3 regions of the Paraniabella yanshanensis genome follow, and region 2 is predicted to be linked to each of the others. Evidence: riboswitches for the same ligand, from Rfam matches in the RefSeq annotation. Region 2 holds a riboswitch; each other region holds the start of a gene.

What was found. A riboswitch is a leader RNA that binds a small molecule or an ion and turns the genes downstream of it on or off. The one in region 2 is predicted to bind cobalamin.
Region 1: linked by a shared signal. The riboswitch ahead of U0035_RS16170 (TonB-dependent receptor plug domain-containing protein) and the one ahead of U0035_RS13140 (TonB-dependent receptor plug domain-containing protein) in region 2 are both predicted to bind cobalamin.
Region 3: linked by a shared signal. The riboswitch ahead of metE (5-methyltetrahydropteroyltriglutamate--homocysteine S-methyltransferase) and the one ahead of U0035_RS13140 (TonB-dependent receptor plug domain-containing protein) in region 2 are both predicted to bind cobalamin.

Annotation. Positions count from the first base shown of each region.
Region 1 is NZ_CP139960.1:3,903,988-3,909,209, reverse strand. It holds gene U0035_RS16180 (DUF6496 domain-containing protein) at 1-299, shown strand, start outside; gene U0035_RS16175 (MarC family protein) at 363-944, opposite strand; gene U0035_RS16170 (TonB-dependent receptor plug domain-containing protein) at 1,048-2,925, opposite strand; cobalamin riboswitch at 3,016-3,219, opposite strand; gene U0035_RS16165 (DUF6691 family protein) at 3,488-3,967, opposite strand; gene U0035_RS16160 (YeeE/YedE family protein) at 3,978-4,298, opposite strand; gene U0035_RS16155 (sulfite exporter TauE/SafE family protein) at 4,578-5,222, opposite strand, start outside.
Region 2 is NZ_CP139960.1:3,147,742-3,152,963, forward strand. It holds gene U0035_RS13130 (TPM domain-containing protein) at 1-251, shown strand, start outside; gene U0035_RS13135 (PQQ-dependent sugar dehydrogenase) at 344-1,957, shown strand; cobalamin riboswitch at 2,078-2,284, shown strand; gene U0035_RS13140 (TonB-dependent receptor plug domain-containing protein) at 2,384-4,402, shown strand; gene U0035_RS13145 (YncE family protein) at 4,412-5,222, shown strand, end outside.
Region 3 is NZ_CP139960.1:5,130,254-5,135,475, forward strand. It holds gene U0035_RS21180 (hypothetical protein) at 1-50, shown strand, start outside; gene U0035_RS21185 (response regulator) at 124-501, opposite strand; cobalamin riboswitch at 1,117-1,311, shown strand; gene metE (5-methyltetrahydropteroyltriglutamate--homocysteine S-methyltransferase) at 1,432-3,738, shown strand; gene U0035_RS21195 (SCO family protein) at 3,895-4,476, shown strand; gene U0035_RS21200 (hypothetical protein) at 4,492-4,869, shown strand; gene U0035_RS21205 (helix-turn-helix domain-containing protein) at 4,906-5,222, shown strand, end outside.

The DNA.
Region 1 (5,222 bases), 760 kb from region 2:
CTTCGAAGGCGAAGGCAAAAATGCCGGGCGAAACTTCAGATACAGGAGAATTCATCAGCACTCCAACAACAGATAATGTAAATGATCCTGTAACCAATGCAGATGTTAATAATATTGTTACACCGGAAACCGAGAGTGATCAGGCGGTCTTTTCAGCCACAGTACCCAACCAGCAATACATGCCGGAAGATTTCAAGGCATCGGCACAAGATCCCTATCACGGTAATATAAATCCTTCTAAAGCGAAAACCTCCCAAAAGCCTTCGGGTAAAAAACCGCTTTGGGATAACAGGAAATAATCCGACTCCATATAAACACAAAAGCTACCGAATTCCGGTAGCTTTTGCTTTAGCATTATACTTTTAGTGATTAAGTAATCCCGCTGCGTTTGCCGCGAAAATTTTCACCGAGATCGCTAAGAGAATCACGCCGAAAAACTTCCTGATGGCGATCAGCCCGCTGGGTCCCAGTAGTTTTGATATGCCACTTAAGGATTTTAAAACCGTGTAAATAACAATGAGGTTCAGTACAATTGCAATAAGAATAGTATACACACCATAGTTGGCTTTTAATGACATAATAGTTGTTAGGGTTCCGGAACCGGCAATTAAAGGGAATGCCAGTGGCACTACCGTTGAAGCTTTTACATCGCCATCTGATTTAAAAAATTCTATACCCAAAACCATTTCCAATCCCAGTATAAAGATCACAATAGAACCGGCCACCGCGAAGGATTTTACATCAAGTCCTAATATGTTCAGTATCGGCCCGCCCAAAAATAAAAACAAAAGCATCAGAGCCCCTGCAATAATGGTAACCCGAAATTCCCGGATGCCCCCGGCTTTATTTTTTATAGAAATCAGTATCGGCACAGAACCAATGATGTCTATAATCGCAAAAAGGGTGAATGCAACAGTAAGAATTTCTTTATAGCTAAAATTCATATCAGCCGGTTTGTTTGGTTACCAATAGCAAATGCCATACGAATATAAACCATTGTTCCCGGTATTCGGATAGTTAAAGGAGCTCCTCCTGTCAACTCCTCAATTACAGTCTGAACCTTATTCCCGCATTTAACGATCTGCCTAAAACACTGTACCCATACACCTCATAGTAATCCGCATCCAGCAGGTTGCTTACCTGCGCAAATACCCTTAATCTCGACTTCAGGAAAGAATACTCACTGTAGATATCCCAAAGGCTGTAGGAGGCAAGCGGCACGGTTTGCTGTCCATAAGGTGGAATAGATTCAAAATAAAGATCGGCTCTTTTACCAAAATTCTGGAAGTTTGTGCTCACAAATAGCGCTGGTGTTACCTGATAACCCAGGCTCAATCCCAATGTGTGTTTGGGGCGCTTAAATAAGTTATTATAAGTGGTATCGCCGTTTACCGCTGCTGTTGTTACCTTACCTTCAACAAAAGTGTAGAATAATTTTAACTGGATATCATCATTAATATTAATGGTAGGTTCAATTTCAATACCATGGTCCTTTTGCCTGTTATAATTAGTGTATTGTCGATTTTGATAGGCAATAATATTTTTTGTATTACGGTTAAATGCAACTACTCTTATGTTCCATTTTTCGTCAACGCCTATATACTGTATCCCCCCTTCAAGTGTTCTGGACTCCTCAGGTTTCAGCAGCGGATTTGCACCAAACGATCCATACAATTCTGACAAAGCCGGTGCCCTGAATGCAGTTCCGTAATTTACAAAAACCTTAAACTGATCATTAACCAGGTAGGATGGGTTGACGGAATAAGTAAATGTGTTACCAAATTTAGAATGGTTATTAAGGCGTCCGCCCAGTTCAAGGTTAAAACCGTTCCAGTCTTTCAGAAATAAAGAGAGATAAGGACTGATCATTTGTATACTGGTGTCGAGGCTGGTTGCATTAGGATTTTTCATCGTAATATCATCGTACCGTAATCCTAACAAGGTTTGAAAATGCCGGTGCCAATCCACCCTGTTAAAAAGCTCAGCTGTTTTTTTATTTCCTTCAAAAGCTTTTACAAATCCATCGGGATAGGCACGTTTTACATTATCAAAAGAAAAAATACCGGTTACCGATCCCTTGTCGAAACTATACTGAGCCTGGGTTCCCGCAGAAAGCAACTCGCTCGCAAAACGATTGCCTCCGCCGATAAAAGCATCATTGGCAAAGCTGCTTTTAAAGTATGCATACCTGAAAAATGGCTTAACATGAAAGTTACTGGTAACCGCACCATCTATATCAATACTCAAGGAATTTCTCAACATGCCATTACGGGGAAAACTTTGTGTGCCTATTTTATCTTTCGCTTCGGCAATACCTCCGGTTTCATCATGCATAAAAGAGATGTTATAGGAAGATTCATTAAAGCTACCGTTTAATCCGGCATTCGCTTTGAGCGTATTATACCTTCCATAACTAATTCCACCGTACAAGTTCGCGGCTTTTCCTTCCCCCTTCCTGGTAATTATATTGATGACCCCTGCTATTGCATCGGTGCCGTATAAAGTGCTCTGTGCTCCTTTTAAAATCTCCACCCGTTCTATTGACTCAACCGGCAGCACTCGCAGGTCAAACGCGCCACCTACACCAGTAGGATCGTTTACCGGAACACCGTTGATAAGAATAACAGTATAGGCATTAGCTGCTCCCCGTAAAAAAACACTTTTATCTTTTCCCGGATTAGTATTAGCGCCATTAATAATCACCCCTGCCTTTTCGTTCAATAGCTGGGACAGGTCTTTGCCTCCTGCCTTATCAAGATCAGCCCTGCTGATAACATTCACCACCTTACCTGTTTCGCTCAGCTTTTTGGGAAATCTCGTTGCTGTTACTGTTACCTTCTCCAGATCCTGATTCATCACCTCTTGTTGCGCCTTTAATGATGTGGCTGATGCAAATGCCAACATCGATAGAATTACTTTTTTCACTTGTAAAGTGTTTTAGTTGAATGGCGGGGCAAAAGGAAACATAAACGCAGCAGCGGTTACATTTCACGCTTTTCACCCGAAAGCCTGAATAATATAATGCGAAAATTGGCAGGTCTTCTGGCTTGGCTTCATTCCGGCTCCCTTCCCATGCGCCGGCCGGCACACAGTGGATATGAGCGAAACACTGGATTCTAGAAATCCGTAAACCTTACAGCTACGGGGATAGCGCCGGACTCACACCGGACTTCCCTTTTAACTCCGCTAACCGCGGAGACCAAAAATCGCCGCAAAAGTACAGAAATGTATTAAGTTTGTTTGAACATGAACAGACGGGGCCTAAAATACCTGCCCCGCTGGTTTCACTTCGTTTGCCCGGCAGCTGCATTTTTGCATAAGTGAATTGCTTACGTTTTAATTTAGCGGGAACACCTTTACAACATTCATCAATGGTTACAAGCGCCGGAGGAAACGCCGGCCCCCCGAGAAGGCAGATGATCCCTACAGAGAGCTAGTTACGATAAAATATTTTAGTATCGGCTCATAGTTAAAGGAAAGCTTTCTCTTAATGGGGGAGCTTTTCCTTTATATAACCATATACCCAGGTACCTGCAATAGCGCTGAGCAACACGACTATCACAACGGTAAACCCTGAGCCGATCTGTGCGAATAAAGGACCCGGACAGGCGCCGGTCATGGCCCAACCCAGTCCAAACATAAGTCCTCCGAAAATCTGTCCTTTATGAAATTTCTTAGATTGAAAAGTAACAGGAGTTCCATCTATGGCCTTTAAACCGAACTTCTTTATTATCCAAACTGAAATAACGCCAACGATCACCGCACTTCCTATTACACCGTACATATGAAAACTCTGCAGCCTGAACATCTCCTGTATCCTAAACCAGGAAACGATTTCCGCCTTTACAAATACAATTCCAAATACCATACCTACAAGTAAATACCTCAAATTATATGCAATACCGGTATTAGGGGTGCGAGCATTGTCATCAGGCTGTACTTCAAAATCAGTAACCTTATTGTTCATTAAATCAGTTTTATAATTTCATGATGACTGGAAGTAATACATTGGCCATAACAAAGCCACCGGTCATAAAACATATGGTTGCCACCAGGGATGGCCATTGCAGATTACTGAGTCCCATAATGGCATGGCCACTTGTACAGCCACCTGCATAACGGGTGCCGAAGCCAACGAGGAATCCGCCAACCACCAACAATATAAAGCTCCTCAAGGTTAATAAATGTTGCCAGCTAAATATTTCCTGTGGTAATAAATGCCGGGTATCGGTAACATTATAAGTCCGAAGCTCGGCAGCCAGCGCGGGTGTTATGGATACTGCGTCCCCATTAGACAACCCATGCGCAGCTATAAACCCGCCAACGAGAATACCTGCAACAAAAAACAGGTTCCAGATTTCTTTTTTCCAGTTGTATTTAAAAAAAGGGATGTTGGCCGGAATACAGGCGGCACAAATATGTCTCAGGTTTGCCGATATCCCAAAATGTTTATTGCCTACAGTAACAAAGTGGGTACAATCAGCCCTATCAGCGGGCCGGCTATATACCAGGGCCAGGGTTTTCGAATTAACTCTATCATATTATTTATAAAGTTAGCCAAATAGCCCATCATGATGTTAATGCCCGGACAGACCTGTTAATTCATGAAAGATGATATAAATACCGATTAATAAAACAAACCAGCCAAAGCTCTTTTTTAGAGTGCCCCCGTCTAATTTCTGGCTGATTACTGAGCCGGCCAGAATACCTATAACAGATATCCCTGTTATTTTTAGCAGCAGCGGCCAATTCATTTGATGATGAGTTACATCATCTGCAAAACCTATAAGACTGTTAAGTGTAATGATCACCAGCGAGGTACCAATCGCTTTCTTTATGGGAAGCCGGAGCAATACCGTTAAAGCAGGAATTAACAGGAAGCCACCACCGGCGCCCAGCAAACCGGTTACTAACCCTACAGCAATCCCATACAATGCGATATAGCCAACCCCGGTCCGGCGAACAACAGTGCTCTCCTTTTCTGCCCTGATCATTGAAAAAGAAGACACAATCATGAGAATAGCGAACAATAACATGGTCAGAAGAGACACTGGTACCTGAAACCCTGCAATACTCACAAATGAAGGCAGATGAGGAATAAGATAATGACGTATACAGAAAACGGTAATGACCGATAACACTCCAAATACCACAACGGTTTTAAAGTCAACTTTCTTATTGGCGAAGCTATTGATCGAGCCTACCAGGCTGGTCACCCCCAC
Region 2 (5,222 bases):
TGCTGCTGGATGAGTGGTCGGGCATGCATGGCAAAAGCGACCGGTGTATGTCTGTAAGCATCAGCAGGCAATTACGACGTATCAGGATTGATTACGGTCCATTTGTATTGCGGCTGCTTAGTGACGATGAAACCAAAACTATAGTGGAAAATCAGTTTAAACCTTCTTTTAAGCAGGACCAGTTTTACCTGGGCACATGGAACGGCTTAAATGCCCTTATGGATACCATCCGCAAGAACATTAAGTTTTAGAATATCTTGGGTTTAAGTAATTAAGAGCTGTGGAACGGCTCAATATTTGCATTGGAGCATTGCTGATAGTTTTTAACCCTCTAAACTATTTTATGACCCAACGCGCCCTCAACACCCGCTTGTCCTTTTGGGCATACTTCCTTTTTACGCTTCAGGCTTTTTCACAAACTCCCGACATTGGCTACCAGGCAGTAATTTCAGGCAATGGCCTGGCAGCACCCATTGACATTGTAAATGCCGGTGATGGTACCAACCGGCTATTTGTTGTACAGCGCAGCGGTACGATCCGCGTATATGATGATAATCTCGCTTATATCCAGGACTTCCTTACGGTTAGTGATGTTGGTACCGCAGGGGAGGGTGGCTTGCTCAGCCTGGCATTCCATCCTGATTATGCAACCAATGGCTTCCTGTTTGTTTACTATACCCGTCCCGACTTCAGCCTGGAAGTGGCCCGTTACACCGTAAATAGCGGCAATGGTAACGGCGCTAACCCCGCTTCAAAGCAAATTGTTATCAATATCCCTCATCCCGGTGAGGATAATCATAACGGAGGAAAGATACTTTTTGGTCCTGATGGATACCTGTACCTGGCTACCGGAGATGGTGGTGGCGGCGGCGACCCGTCCAATAATGCCCAGAATGGAAATAGCCTGCTCGGTAAAATGCTTCGCATCAATGTCAATACGCTTCCCTATACCCTTCCCCCTGATAATCCTTATGTAGCAGACGCCAATGTAAGAGATGAGATCTGGGCCCTAGGCCTTAGAAACCCTTTCAGATGGAGTTTTGACCGGGCTAACGGAGATATGTGGATTGCCGATGTAGGGCAGGGCGCCCAGGAAGAGATCAATTACGTGCCTGGCCCTAATACAGGAAGTGTTAATTACGGGTGGAGATGCTATGAAGGTTCATTACCTTATAATACTTCAGGGTGTTTGCCGCAGTCAAGTTATGTAAGCCCCATTTACACTTACGGCCGCGATAATACCACAGGGGGTCAATCCGTAACCGGAGGTTTTGTATACCGGGGCTCGGAATTCTCCTCCCTAACGGGGTATTATATTTTTGCTGATTTCCTGTCTGGTAACCAGTGGGTGATCACGCCCGACAGAACGCAGATGCTTCAATTACCGGATGCCGGCTTTCCAACGGGTATTGTAGCTTTCGGCGAAGCCGAGAACGGAACGCTTTATGCCGCCTCATTGTCTGGTAATGCGATTTATAAGGTGTTGGATAATGCTGCATTGCCGGTGACATTTGGAACGATTAAAGCCACCCGAAGAAAAGCCAACTTATATATCAACTGGACAACTGAAGCGGAAAACAATAATAGCCATTTTGATATTGAAGGATCGGTTGATGGTAAAACCTTTGCAGCAATTAAAACGGTGGAGACCAAAGCCATCGACGGGTATAGCAGCAGCACTATAAATTATGAACTAACGATCGGTAGAGACAACCTGGGTATGATGCTGGGTATTTCCTTATTAGCGGTATTGACTTTTGGCGGGTTCAGGTCTGCTAAAAAGCGGGAACAGGCATCGCTGATAGTATTAGCCATTCTGATTATTGTCAGCGCCTGCAATAAAAGTGATGTAGCAAAAGATCCTGAAGATGAGACCTTATTTATACGCATCGCCCAGGTTGATAAGGATGGGGCCAAACGGTATTCGCAAACCGTGCAGGTTGTAAATGAAAAGTAATGTTCTAAGTCTGATAAACCTATACGCATTTTTTTCAAAAGCTGTAATCCCTTAGGGCATTGCAGCTTTTTCCTTTTTCCTTTTCCTTTATAATTCATACCCCTTCTTTAAAAAATACACCTACCTTCGCGCCGCATTGGTTTAATACGCCTTCCGGGCGCTATTGATTAAAAGGGAATCAGGTGCAAATCCTGAACAGTCCCGCTACTGTAAGTTCTAAAAAGACATTTTGACAAATCTTAGCCACTGTTCTGAAAACCGTTCGGAACGGGAAGGCTGCTCAAAATGAGAACAAGTCAGGAGACCTGCCAAAGCAGACAGATGTTAAGCTTTCGTGGACTGAAGCTTGAACGCAAATGCTTTTATAGCAACATATTTGTTTTCAGTTGTTCGCAAAGCTGTTTGATTCATTTAATCAAATAGTTAATGCAGTATGTTTTAAAAGCCCTGGCAGGCTTATGTTTATTGCTGTTTATGATACTAAGCCCTCACCCCGTTGGCGCACAATGGCGTGATACCATTATTACCCGGGAGTTAGAGGAAGTGCAGGTGAGCGGCAGCAAAAAGAGGTCTTTGGTCGCATCGGTCTCGCCAGTTCAGGTACTATCAGGCAATGCATTGCAGCGGTTAAACAGTTTTTCTATCGCAGATGCGATCCGCTACTTTTCGGGTGTGCAATTAAAGGACTATGGCGGCATTGGCGGATTAAAGACCGTAAATGTGCGAGGCATGGGAACACAACATGTGGGTGTATTTTATGATGGAATGCAACTGGGCAACGCGCAAAACGGCATCGTCGATCTTGGGAAGTTTTCCCTTGACAATATTGAGGAAGTATCGTTACACAATAGTCAAAACCCGGACATCTTTCAATCTGCCAAAAGCTTTGGCGCTGCATCATCCATTTATATAAAAGCCCTGCCACCCACCTTTAAGGACAGCCAATCATACCAGGTAAAGGCTGCGTTTAAAACGGGTTCATTCGGGCTTATCAATCCTTCTATACACTGGCAACAAAAACTGGCCGACAATATAGCAACGACAATCAGTGCAGAGCTTATCAATGCACATGGCCGGTATAAAACCCGCTATAAAAAATGGGCTTACGACACCACCATTGTTCGGCAAAATGCCGGCGTTGCCTCTCAAAGAGTAGAGTTGGCGGTTCAGGATATTAATAAAGACAGCGCCACTCACTGGAAAATACAAGGGTACTTTTATAACTCAGAGCGAGGCTTACCCGGAGCCATTGTGGCAGAACGTTTTTACAATTCGCAACGGCTATGGGATCGAAACTTCTTCACACAGGGCTCTTTGCAGCACCGGTTTTCGCCGCGCTACAGGCTGCTGCTTCAATTTAAATATGCAAATGATCTTACCCGCTATTTAGATACTACCATCAAAAAGATAGGCGGCGCCCCATTACATAATACTTACAAACAACAGGAATATTACACTTCTTTGGTAAATGAATTTGAACTCAAAAAATGGTGGACGTTTTCATTGGCGGCAGACTGGACCCTACACCAGATGCAATCCAATTTAGATGATTTCGCTTATCCTACGCGTCAAACAAAATTAGTGGCTGTTGCAACAGAACTATCCTGGGAACCTGTGACTATATCCGGAAATTTACTAGGCAGCTTTATCAATGAAAAAGTAAAGCAAGGCAAAGCCGCTGACGACAAACAGGAATTGACGCCGGCAATCAACCTTTCCTGGATGCCCTGGGAAGCCATTCCCCTTAATTTTCGCTCCTTTTATAAACGCATTTTCAGAATGCCCACATTCAATGATTTATACTACACCATTGTTGGCTCCGCTACGTTAAAACCCGAGTACTCAAACCAGTATAATATTGGCGCCCAGTACAACAAATACTTCTCACCAATAAAGCTGGACTTCAACGTGCAGGCAGATGTTTACATCAATAAAGTCCAGGATAAAATTATTGCTATCCCTGCTAATAATTTATTCCGGTGGAGCATGATCAACCTGGGTGCTGTCGAAATAAAAGGGTTAGATGTTCATGCATCCTATTTCCTTACACTAAAGGAAAAAATTGTATTAAATGGCACGCTCAATTATTCCTACCAGGAGGCGGTTAATAAAACCACAGGGCAGCGATCTTACGGCAACCTGATCCCTTATGCTCCTAGACATAGTGGCTCGGCAACCTTGCAAGTGTTTTACCGGAACTGGGGTGTCAATTATAGTTTTATTTATACAGGCGAGCGATATATGCTACCCGAAAATGATCCGCAAAACTATCTGATGCCCTGGTACACACATGACCTGTCACTTACAAAAAAACTGGTTCTAGGAAAAACAGCTCTTGTTGTAGCTGCAGAGGTTAACAATCTTTTTAATCAATACTATGATGTGGTTATCAACTATCCCATGCCGGGCCGCAATTACTTAATAAAGCTTTCTTTCAATTTATAAACATCCCTGATGAATCAAAAACAAATCTATGTTCTGTTTTTCTTTTCTGCTGTACTGATCCTGCTTGGATCATGCAGGAAAGATCATGAGTATACGCCACCGCCACAGTCGACCGAAGCCGACTCCACCAGTACCGGTTTCTATCTTTTGAACGAGGGAGGTTGGGGTTACAACAATTCAACACTCGATTATTTCGATGTACATAACGGCGTTTATACACGCGATGTTTTTACCAAGGACAATCCTGATGCGGTACTGGGCCTGGGCGACACCGGTAACGATATTGCCGTGTATGGAAGCAAGCTATATGTGGTTATGAACTGGTCGAAAAAGGTAGAGATCCTGGATGCCTCAACCGGCAAACGGGTTAAGATCCTGACCGATAATACCCATAAGGCCATTGAGAACGCACGCTACATAACCTTTGCGAACGGCTTTGCTTACCTGAGCTCTTACACCACATCCGAAAAAGGAATGGTACTGGAAATAGATACCGCAACCCTGAGTATCAAAAGAGCGGTTGAAGTGGGCCGCCAGCCGGATGAGCTGGAGGTAGTAGGTAATAAGCTATACGTAGCTAACAGCGGGGGGTACAGCCAATCAAACCTCGAGAATTATGTTTCAGTTGTAGACCTCAATTCCTTTACGGTTACAAAAGCAATAACCGTAGCACCCAATTTAAGAAGGATAAAAAAAGACAGTAAAGGCAATTTGTATATATGCCCCTGGGGCACTACCAATAAACTGTATGTAGTAGATACGAAAACGGATCAGCTGTCAGATTCCATAAATGTGAAAGTGGATGACTTTGCCATCAAGA
Region 3 (5,222 bases), 2.0 Mb from region 2:
GCCATGTTTTGATTACCGATATTGTAAAAGGGGAGTCAAGTTGTGCCTGATTCAAAAGCGAACAGTAATCTTTATCAATTAAAGTAAGATATGCATGCCTCTCCCCAACGGGATAATTCAGCACTAGTGAGTGGTCTCGCAGGCTCTGAGCACGGTGGCTATAAGCTGGATTAAATCAAAAGGTTTGATCAGCAAATATTCCGCGCCCTGCCTTAGTGCTTTGTCGCCTATTGCGCCGTTACCGGTCATATAAATGACGGGGATCTTATTGAGTTTACTGTGTTGTTTTAATAAACGTAATACCTCAAGGCCGCCATGTGGTAAAATGGAGTTATCAAGCAAAATAGCAGATGGGACAGAATGTTGGAGCTGATCCTCAAAGTCTCCGCTATTAGCAAAAGCATGGATATCTATATCCTGTTCTTTTAGTATTAATGCGCATGCGTTCAGCATTGCTCTGTCTGAATCAAAAACAGCCAGCGTATATTTTTTTTCTTGCATAGAGTTTTCGGGACGCAAATGTATAGAGTTAGATTGACAATGGGAAAAGCTAACCGGCCTTGGAACATCTGTTAAATTTTGAAAAAAGTTTTAGGTATTTCAGGTTATTTGAGTCTGCAGCCGACCATCAAAGTATGCAGGTCGAAATTGTAAAGATTCGAAAAATGAAATTGTTTCAATAATATGCTGATTACAATTTGGTTAAGCACTGCCTTTATACAGACATCCTTCGCGAAGCCCATAATAACGGTTTTTCTCGTTTGGTTTAATAGAAATAGAGAACGAAAAGGAACTGTATGAAAAGTGATCTGCGCATACGGTTGCACAAAAAAATATTTGGCCAAGATTATTCATGCTGTCTAGGTGGGTAGAAGAAATATTGCTTCAGGTTACGATTCCTGCTTTCCTCGTGTAACACTAACGGGGGGATAACGGCGCGCATATTATTTTTTGAAAATGAGCTGCCTTTTAAAATACTGAATCCGGGGATGTATGCTATTTGTTTTGTTATTTTATTCTTCATTTAATTAATTTAGTGGTACTATATACTGAATTATTTACTTAATGTAGTGTTTTAGTCTATATTAAATAGATTTGCCATCCGGGTGTTAGTAGAAACACATCCCTAGGCGAGGTTACCGATGTAAATCGGCATTAATAGGGAACCGCGTGTGAATCACGGGCTGTCGCGCAACTGTAAGTAATTAAAAAAGTTCCGGTCTGCTATATCCACTGTGTTGCTAGGGGCGGCATGGGAAGGATGACCGGGATATTACAAGCCAGGAGACCTGCCTTGTTTAGTAAGACGGGCCATCGCATAATAGAACCGATCGCTTGCCGGGTATTTTCTGAAGTTACCGGATCCAGGCCGGTTCTACCACTATGCGATAAGGACGTAAAAAGCATTTATTCATTTTTAAAACATTTTTGATGAAAACGCAAAACCTCGGCTACCCGCGTATCGGTAGTCAAAGACAATTAAAGAAAGCCTGCGAACAGTATTGGGCTGGTACCATTGATTTGAAGGATCTGCAGAGAATTGCTTTTAAGATCCGGGAAGAAAACTGGCAAACGCAGCTTCAGGCCGGTATGGATCTGATACCTTGTAATGATTTCAGCTTCTACGACCAGGTACTGGATATAAGCCTGATGTTAGGTGTCATTCCAAAACGGTATACGCCCGTTTTAACCGATGTAAAAACCAATGGTGAAACGGATCTGTATTTTGCAATGGCACGGGGTTACCAGAAAGATGGCCTGGATATCACGGCTATGGAAATGACCAAATGGTTGGATACCAACTATCATTATATCGTGCCTGAATTTACTGCAGATCAGGAATTTCATTTGTTTTCCCAAAAGGTTTTTGGAGAATATATGGCAGCGAAAGCGTTGCTGGGAAAAAAGGCAAAACCTGTTTTGATCGGACCCGTGAGTTATCTCTTACTGGGCAAGGAAAAGGAAACCGGTTTTGAAAGAATCGACCTGCTTAAAAAAATACTACCCGCCTACATAGCTGTACTGAACCGCCTGAAACAGCTGGGAGCAGAATGGGTGCAATTAGATGAACCATTTTTAGCGTTAGATCTTTCTGCAAAGGAAAAGGAAGCGTTTGACAGTGCCTACCGGTATATAGCCAGGGAAACAGCAGGAGTAAAGATCCTGGTAGCCACTTATTTTGAAGGCCTGCTGGACAATACACAACTGGCCGTTAACCTGCCGGTAGCTGCTTTGCATATCGACCTGGTGAGGGCTCCCGAACAGTTAAATGAAGTGCTTGCTGCAATACCTGATCATCTTATTCTTTCACTAGGCGTAGTTGATGGCAGGAATATATGGAAAAACTGCTATGAAAGATCCTTGTCTTTCATCAATAAAGCCATTGAAAAAATAGGTAGCGAGCGAATAATAATTGCGCCATCATGTTCTCTGCTACACAGTCCTATTGACCTGGATCTGGAAACGACCATCGATCCTGAGATAAAAAACTGGATGGCTTTTGCTAGACAGAAATTAAACGAGGTAGCCGACTTGAGCCAGATCGTTGAGGGGAATGAGGAATTATTGCGGATCAACAAAAATGTTATTGAGAGCAGGGCGCAGTCGGAGGAGGTACACAAAAAAACGGTCAAAGAAAGGGTGGCCGCCATTCATGAATCAGATGCTGCACGAAAGAGCCCTTTCTCTATACGTCAGCAACTGCAGCGTAACCGCTTTCAGCTTCCTGCTTTTCCTACAACTACCATTGGATCCTTTCCGCAAACCGATGATATAAGGCAATTGAGAGCCCGGTATAAAAAAGGCGATCTGACACTGGCACAATATGAAGAGGCTATTGAAGCAGCTACTGTTGACGCTATCCGTTGGCAGGAATCTATCGGGCTGGATGTATTGGTGCATGGAGAGTTTGAACGTAATGATATGGTGGAGTATTTTGGAGAACAGCTGGATGGTTTCCTGTTTACTAAAAACGGTTGGGTACAGAGTTATGGAAGCCGTTGTGTAAAGCCACCGGTTATTTATGGCGATATCAGTCGCCCCCGGGACATGACCGTGCGCTGGAGCAGCTTTGCTGCTGCGCAAACCAAAAAGGTAATGAAAGGTATGTTGACGGGCCCGGTTACTATTTTACAATGGTCTTTTGTGCGCGATGATCAGCCACGCAGTGTAACTACTAACCAGATCGCGCTGGCTATTCGGGATGAAGTTTTAGCGCTGGAAAAAGCGGGCATTAGTATGATCCAGATCGATGAGGCCGCCATTCGCGAAGGTTTGCCGCTAAGGAAGTCCAAACAGCTGCAGTATCTTAATTGGGCAGTCAAAGCCTTTCGCATAGCTGCCAGTGGCGTAGCCGATCAAACACAGATCCATACACATATGTGCTACAGCGAGTTTAATGATATCATTGAACAGGTTGCCGCAATGGATGCTGATGTAATTACTATCGAAACTTCCCGCTCTCAAATGGAATTACTGCAGGCTTTTGCTCACTTTAAATATCCTAATGAAATAGGGCCGGGAGTATATGATATCCACTCGCCAAGAGTGCCGTCTGTTATTGAGATGACGGATTTACTGATAAAGGCGGCAACTCTTTTGCCGGCACAACATATATGGGTTAATCCGGATTGTGGGTTAAAAACCCGTAAATGGCCCGAAACTAAAAAGGCGCTTGAAAATATGGTGGCTGCGGCTCATAAAGCCCGCGAAAAAATAGGTGTTGAGCTGGTATCTTAATGAATAAGGCAGCAGGTGAAGATCTGCTGCCGTTTTATTAAAATCAAAATAGGAGCAGACGCTACCTCCTTATCATCATATCCGGCAATTCACTTCAGATGGCATGTGCTTTTTAACTATTTTTATAGGATGAAGCGCGTCTTTTTTTTCGGTTGTATGATAATGTTGGTATTATGTTCCTGTGGGAACGGGGGCTTACCAATTTTGGGAGAAGCTACAATGGTTGATGGGAAGCCGGTATATCCGCGCATTGCAGATTTTGATTTCATCAACCAGGATGGCCATCATATAAGTAATGCCAGTTTTAAAGATCAGGTATATGTAGCCGATTTTATATTTTTATCCTGTCCTACCATCTGCCCGGTTATGACCAGGGCGCTCAAAAAAGTATACGACGGTTACCAGGCAGATGACCGCGTATCATTTATATCCCATACAATTGATCCCGAGCGGGATACCGTTCCCCGGCTAAAAGCATATGCGGAGGCACTGGGTGTATCGGCTCCAAAGTGGAATTTCGTTACGGGTAACCAGGATAGCATTATGAACCTGGCGGAAAAATCCTATTACCTGGCTGCAAATGCCGATAGCACTGCTCCGGGGGGATTGGTACATGGCGGTGGTTTTTTACTGATCGACAAAAACCGGAATATACGTGGTGTTTATAATAGCCTGGAGCCAAAGGAAACCGATCGTTTAACAGCAGATATTAAACGGTTGCTACGGGAACAATTTTAATGTACCTTCGCGGGGTTGAAGAAAATCATTCTTATATCATTGCTGGGAGCCTTCCTGTTTCAGGCATTAAGCAGCCTCGTAATATTGACGGCCTTTCATTTAAACAGGGATTATATTTCCAACAACTTATGTGTTAACCGGTTCGATGCTGTTCCTCTGTGTAAAGGATCCTGCTATCTTGAAAAACAGCTGAGTGATAATGAACAGCAACAACAGGATACACCCAAATTAAAATTGAAGGAGATCTCACTCTTTTATGATAACCGGAAGATAGATATAGAAAGACCGGTTAGTATAACCGGTGTACTCCGGGTATTTCCTGTAACGGTAAATTCAATCTTGTTACAAGGCGCTACGCCTTCCATTCTGAAGCCCCCGATATTGATTGGTTAGCCTTTTATAACAATAGTGTTAATCAAAATTATCTACATGGGTACAAAATCAGATACGATACCTGTGTATACTGTCGATGTATTTTCTACAAATAAATCCTTTTTCTGGATGGGGGAATTGAGTGGCATTGGCGAGCAGTATCCACACCTGCTGTTACCACACAAACCAATGTTTTACGCGCTCATCCATGTACAGGAGCCGGGTGGGCATATTATCATTGATAACGAAATGATCTGCCTTAACCCATTAAATGTTATTTGTATTAAGCCAGGCAGTATTGTACAGGTAGATATAAACAGCAGGCCGCGCGGTTACCTGATCTGCTTTGCAGAAAGCTTCTTTTCTCTGAGGTA